2 regions of the Virgibacillus sp. DJP39 genome follow, and region 1 is predicted to be linked to the other one. Evidence: a T-box and tRNA genes for the amino acid it is inferred to sense, from the RefSeq annotation. Region 1 holds a T-box; the other holds one or more tRNA genes.
What was found. A T-box is a leader RNA that pairs with one kind of tRNA and senses whether it is charged. The one in region 1 lies ahead of alaS (alanine--tRNA ligase), so its partner is inferred to be a tRNA-Ala.
Positions count from the first base shown of each region.

Region 2: it has a tRNA-Ala gene. The T-box ahead of alaS (alanine--tRNA ligase) is inferred to sense a tRNA for this amino acid. The anticodon was not compared.

Region 1 covers NZ_JBMERP010000001.1:148,715-152,142, reverse strand. Annotated here, with positions in the region: gene alaS (alanine--tRNA ligase) at 1-1,852, opposite strand, end outside; T-box leader at 2,072-2,285, opposite strand; gene ACOI1D_RS00710 (AI-2E family transporter) at 2,361-3,428, opposite strand.
Region 2 covers NZ_JBMERP010000005.1:98,144-101,571, forward strand. Annotated here, with positions in the region: gene ACOI1D_RS03685 (methyl-accepting chemotaxis protein) at 1-872, opposite strand, end outside; cyclic di-GMP riboswitch class I at 979-1,081, opposite strand; tRNA gene ACOI1D_RS03690 (tRNA-Ala) at 1,366-1,438, shown strand; gene panD (aspartate 1-decarboxylase) at 1,529-1,921, opposite strand; gene ACOI1D_RS03700 (aspartate/glutamate racemase family protein) at 2,119-2,862, opposite strand; gene ACOI1D_RS03705 (hypothetical protein) at 2,855-2,995, opposite strand; gene ACOI1D_RS03710 (GNAT family N-acetyltransferase) at 2,949-3,242, opposite strand; partial or broken gene ACOI1D_RS03715 (phenylacetic acid degradation operon negative regulatory protein PaaX) at 3,280-3,428, shown strand, end outside.

The sequences.
Region 1 (3,428 bases):
TCTTTGTTTCAATTTGTTTTATTTCGTCATCATTTATGGAACCGAAATGAGAAAAGTCAAACCGTAATTTTTCAGGTGTCACTAGTGACCCAGCTTGATTTACATGGCTGCCTAGAACATCTTTTAAAGCCTGGTGCAATAAGTGAGTTGCAGTGTGGTTTTTGACAACCGCATGTCGGAAGTTACTGTCGACAGATGCTGATACTTGCATACCACGATTAAAACTACCCTTTTTAACCATTACGCGTTGTACATGTTGCCCTTTTGGTGCTTTTTGAACAGTTTCAACATACATGGAAGCATCGTCTGTATAAATCCATCCATTGTCCGCAACTTGTCCACCACTTTCCGCATAGAAAGGTGTTTGATTTAAAAATACAAACGCCACATCACCTTTCTGCAGTGTGTCAACAAATTCTTTTCCCTTAATAATATGAGAGATGGTTGTTTCAACCTCCAGTTGATCATATCCAACAAATTGGCTGTCTATGTCAACTTTGCTTAGGATTTCGTCCTGAACCTGCATGGAGTCAGTTTTTTGCCTAGCATTTCGTGCTCGTTCTCGTTGGCGTTCCATCTCTAATTCGAATCCTTCTCTGTCTATAGTAAACCCTTCTTCTTTTACATATTCTTCCGTTAACTCCTTAGGAAATCCATATGTGTCATATAAGCGGAAGACTTCTTCACCAGGGAACACTGTACTCCCTTTACTTTTTTCTACATTCATAATAGTAGTTAACATCTCTAACCCATCATGCAATGTTTCAAGGAATCTCTCCTCTTCTAGTTTCACTATATTTTCAATATGTTCTTGTTGTTTCAATACTTCAGGGTAGAAATCCTTCATAATAGCACCTACATTTGATACCAGTTTGTACATAAACGGCTTTTCAATTCCTATTTGTTTAGCGAAACGCACAGCTCTTCGGAGAAGTCTGCGTAAGACATAACCACGCCCTTCGTTGGATGGAAGAGCCCCGTCTCCAATAGCAAACGTAACAGTTCTAATATGATCGGCAATTACCTTGTAAGCTGTATCAGCCAGATCAGTTTTCCCATATGAAACAGTTGCAAAATTTTCAACTTCTTTTATAATCGGCATAAATAAATCTGTTTCAAAGTTTGTAGGGGTATCTTGAATAACACAAACCATACGCTCAAGTCCCATTCCAGTATCTATATTCTTATTAGGTAATGGTGTATACGTATCATCAGGATTATGATTGAACTGAGAGAATACTAAATTCCAAATTTCGAGATACCGATCATTTTCGCCGCCTGGGTATAACTCAGGATCATCTGGATCATTCCCGTATTTTTCACCTCGATCAAAAAAAATCTCAGTATTTGGCCCACTTGGTCCTTCCCCAATGTCCCAAAAGTTTTCCTCTAGACGAATAATTCGTTCTTTAGGTATTTTAATATCATTTAGCCAAATATTATATGCTTCATCGTCTTCAGGATGAACTGTAACAGCTAGAAGTTCAGGATCAAAGCCTATCCATTTTTTACTTGTTAAAAACTCCCAGCCCCACTCGATTGCTTCTTTCTTAAAATAGTCTCCAATTGAAAAGTTTCCAAGCATTTCAAAAAACGTATGGTGGCGTGCGGTAAATCCAACGTTTTCAATATCATTTGTTCGAATTGATTTCTGAGCATTAACTAAACGGGGATTATCAGGAATAACCCTGCCATCGAAATATTTTTTTAGTGTGGCTACACCACTATTAATCCACAATAAAGTTGGATCCTCAACAGGTACTAGTGAAGCGCTAGGCTCAACTCGATGACCTTTTTCTTTGAAAAAATCAATATACATTTGTCTTACTTCAGCAGATGTTAATTGTTTCATTCTTGTTCCTCCTAATAGATTTCTATAAACAGACTCTCTGTCACAGCAAGCCCATTCCGCTTTAAAATAGATCCAGCTCCATGGGCTAACGACTCGAGACATAGTCAATAAACACTACGAGGATTAAACCTTTTCCTCTTCGGTTTCTTGTCTATGCTTTTCGTCGCTGAACAAGCCCATTCCGCTTTAAAATTAAAAAAAATCCCATCTCTGCATTAATGCAGGGACGAGATTATTCGCGGTACCACCCTAATTATGAACAACATGATTTGTTATTCATCACTTGATCATAATAACGGTTTGAAACCGATGGTTATTAACCACACTCCAGTTTAGCTTTCCATGACTCAGGCTATAGAATTCCTCTCAGCCATGGGAATTCCTCTCTTTAAAGCTTGATACTTCATGTACTTAGAACCTTCAACATTTTTAATATAAATATGTTTTTCCTTTAACTTACCCTTTAGAAATTTAATTGAATTAAGTATAAGTATATTTTTTTCAGATGTCAATTAAGAAGTTTTTTTGACCTAACCTGATTAACAATTTCCTTCGTTACAGTTAGAACTGGAACTGCGAGCAGCAAACCTATAACCCCTCCAATCTCACCTCCAATAAGCAGAGCAAAGATAATGGCTACAGGGTGAATATGAATACTCTTTCCAACAATATAGGGTGACAGTAAGTTACTTTCAATTAATTGAATGGTAAAAACCGTTATGACCACAAACAACACTAGTTGTGTTGAAACCGTAAAAGCGATAGCCACTGCAGGTAACATACCAATAATTGGGCCAAAATAAGGAATGAAATTAAAGATACCCACTATAATCGCAAGTACTAAAGCATACTTTAAGCCTAAAAAATAAAAGCAACCAAATGATGCAACAATTACAAAAAGACTTACTAACAACTGTCCACGTATATAATTCCCCAAGCTTTTATCAATAGAAAAAAGAACGTCATGTGCTCTTGTGTGATAGGACTCTGGAATCCACTTTTTGAACCAATTCTTAATTTTATCTGTGTCCTTCAAGAAATAAAATACGAGAACAGGTATTACTGTAAGCAGAACGATTATATCAAATATCCTTGTAATGGAAGTTGCTATTTTTTCTATCAGTTTTCCTAAGGTGTTTTCTATTTTCATAAACAGACTATCCATCTTATCATGAACTGTTTCTGGCAAAAAAGCAGTGGACTCATACATTTGATAAATCAAATTTTTATACAGTGTGGTGAATTCTGGGATTTGTTCACTTAATTCAGTTAGTTGCCTAATAAATAGTGGATAGATCTGCTTAACGGTAAATAGGATACCACCAAAAAACAATATGTATATGATCAGAATGGTTAATCCTTTAGGAATGTTAAGTGAATGGAGTTTCAGTACCAATGGATATAACAGGTATGCAATAAACAACGCTATTAGAAATGGGGAAAGAATACTCCCTAAAAAGGAAAAAACAGCTCCATAGAAAGGGAACAGTTTTACAAAAAGAAAAAATAATAAGAAGCATAAAATGGCGATTATTAACCAATACAAAACAGTTGTTTGGTTCTTTTCTTTAAACAT
Region 2 (3,428 bases), on a different contig from region 1:
TGATAGACAATGTTATGCAGGTTTTCCTTCATTTGATTTACGGAACCAGCCAATTCACTCAGTTCATCTTTGCTATTTGTGGTAATTGGTTCTCCCGTGAGATCTCCTTTTTCAATTTGTTCCATTCCACTTTTAATTCTTCTAATGCTCTGAAGCAGACCCTTTACAAAGAAGTAGACGATTGTTAGACCTGCAACAATGGAAATCACTGCCGTTATTAACGTCGTTTTTAAAATATCATTACGTAATAATGTTGCTAGTTTAGACATTTCGAAATCCATTCCAACTACACCTATCACGTTTCCGTTTGAGCCCGTGATTGTTTTTGCTAATGTAATGGTTGATTTACCTGTACCAGTATCAATATATGGAGTAGTCCAGACGACCTCTCCTTCTGCTTCAGTAGCTTTTTTATACCACTCGGTTGTTCGTGGATCATAACTAGTTAAATCAACTTCTTCTGGAGGAATATTATTTAAATAAAATGCGCCTTCATCTGTAGACATATATAGATTTAAAAGATAATCGTAGTCCGCAGAAACATCTTTAAGATATGATTCATAAAAGGAAGTTTTAATTGGATCATTTACTGTTGGCATATTTACAAACTCTTTTTCAGCATCAGTTGGAAATGCATATGTTTCTGGGTTCATCTCTGCTGATTTTGAGATCTTAGTTAGGACGCTCTCATACTTAGCAAATACTTCTTGTGACTTTTTAGACATTGCTTCTATATCTTCTTTTTGAAGTACTGCTTTTTCTAAAATGGCAGTTTGCTGATAGGAAAAATAACCTACTAAAGATAGTGGAATTATTAATAAAACTATCATGAAAATTGGTAATTTATATTTTATTAGTTTGAGTTTATTCATCTAGATTTCCCCTTTTTTTTCATACTTTTTTTGTGATAAAAAATAGCTATCCTAATTAATAGAATAGCCAACACAATTTAATATATATGTATAATTAAATTGACGTATTGGTAACCAGGCTGTCATGACATTTGGAATTTATCTTCCATGTATGCGGTAGACCCTAAGCTTTGCGTCCTATCCTTTCAGATAGTTTGCCTTTATCATTTATTATAGTACTTTTTATCTAGTTATAAAGTAATAGTAGTTTACTTCTATTTATAAATCAACAACAATCGACAATACAGGCATTGCTGATATTCTATATATCGACATAAACCCAAAATAATAAATAGTTGGAAATTAATTATTCATATGTAATCCATATCAGTACTTACATAGTGTTCCTATAACTCAATGATAGTTTTAGCTGATACGGAAGAATTTTATAATCTATCAAAATTAAGGTTGAAAAAGATTCAAATAAAGCATATAATTAAATCTGGTTCATCAGGGGGCATTAGCTCAGCTGGGAGAGCGCCACGCTGGCAGCGTGGAGGTCAGCGGTTCGAGCCCGCTATGCTCCATACTTTCCTAAAAAAAAAGAACGACACCACTTTCTCTAAAAGAAAATGGTGTCGTTCTTTTTTGTTGTCCTTCATCTAATTAATAGGGTATTAAATTTTCACGCCTTCTGGCCAATGTAGATCATGCTCTTCAACACTAGTAATCTCGTTATTTTCATCAACAAACACTACTTTTGGTTTTAGGTGTTCTATTTCTTCATCAGTAAATAGTCCTTGACTTAGAATTATAACCAAATCACCTGGTGAAAATAAATTTGCTGGCGGGCCGTTTAAACAAATACGATTTGAACCCTCTGGAGCTGGAATTGCATACGTCTTCCATCTGGCTGCATTTTTTAAATTTGCAATCTGCACCATTTCATATGGTTTTATATTAGCCTCTTTCATTAACTGATAGTCAATCGTTATACTACCAACATAATCAAGTTCAGCTTCAGTTACTGTAGCTCTATGTATCTTTCCCTTACACATCATTCGTTGCATGTAAAATTCCTCCTCAATTAATCTATCTAATTAGTATAAAGTAAACAATAGGACATCTCAACGATAAATAACTTAAAAATCGGCAAAAAAAGCTAAAACCCGAGCTTGCTGCCAATCGGATTTTAGCCTTTTTCACTATTTTATTTTTAAACCAGGATATATTAAGGAAGGCCAGAATACAAATCAGTTAATACCCTTTACCTTTTCACTTCATAACCACAACTTTCAATCGCTGCTTCAGCAAGCACTTGAAGTGAGTCGATGTACCTCCCATTTAGTAAAAGGTCGTGCTTTACAAGTGATAGCTCTGTACACCCTAAAATAATTTTATCGCAACCAGCATTAAACATAGCTTGTTCAACAGTTGTCCACTTCTCTCTGGTCACTGGCTTTCCTGCTTTAATGTCGTCATAGATAATTGACATGACGACTGATTGAATATAGGTATCCGAAACTGTATAATCTATCCCGAATTCCTTACATTCTGCTTGGTAAACGCCCGTTTGAATCGTACCAGTCGTTGCTAAGATCCCTATATTTTGATTACCATTATAGACTGCTCTTGAAACAGTCTCACGAATCATATTAATAACAGGTAAGTCAGTTCCTGCCTGAATACGATTTAAAAATGAATGAGCTGTATTACATGGCATTGCAAGCACTTCTGCACCGGTAGATTCAAGTCTGTGCGCATCAGATATAATCAAAGGTACAGGATCTTCATTACTTTGGTCTAAAATAAAAGCCGTGCGGTCTGGTATGTTTGTATTATTTGTAATAATCATATTTACATGGTCCTGATCTTTTTCTGCAACTGTCTTTCTTACAATCATCTCACCTATGAACATCGTAGCCAACGGACCAACTCCGCCGATGATACCTAATGTTTTTTTATCCACGATTACCTCACCTTCTTCATGTCTATTTTTCGCCTTACTCATTCTGTTTGTTTGGTTTTTTACGTAATCGTTTTATCATTGGAATAACTCTTTCAAGTATTGTATACATAAATGGTTTATACACCTTGTCAATTTCTTCGATGTACTCCGTTGACTCTTCTTTTGTATAATCCATCTGATTTTTCGAAAAAGCCACCAAAGTCATACTGTGTAGCGCCTGTTTCTATTCCCCATTTAATCATTTCATAATTCATAAGATGATTAGGGTTAAAATTCCTTTTTACATTGGTACTCACTGCATAAAGATAGTACATCAGCTTATCCTGATCATCATCCTTTGAAATAAGACGGAATAATCCTGGATTGTCATAAAGCTTGTAAAGTTCATCCGAATAAGATACTTCAGGATTAAATTTTAACATAATTGATTTTTTCTTTGCTAACTTCTCAGCTTCTTTAATCAACTTCCCTAACAAACATTATGGTGATGTAATTTGGATTGCTTATTACGGATGCTAAAAAAGTTTGGCCATAATGAACAAGCTGTGCTTGCAGTCATTTCCCGTATGAATAAACAGGGCTGGGTAAAGTCAGAAAAACAGGGAAAT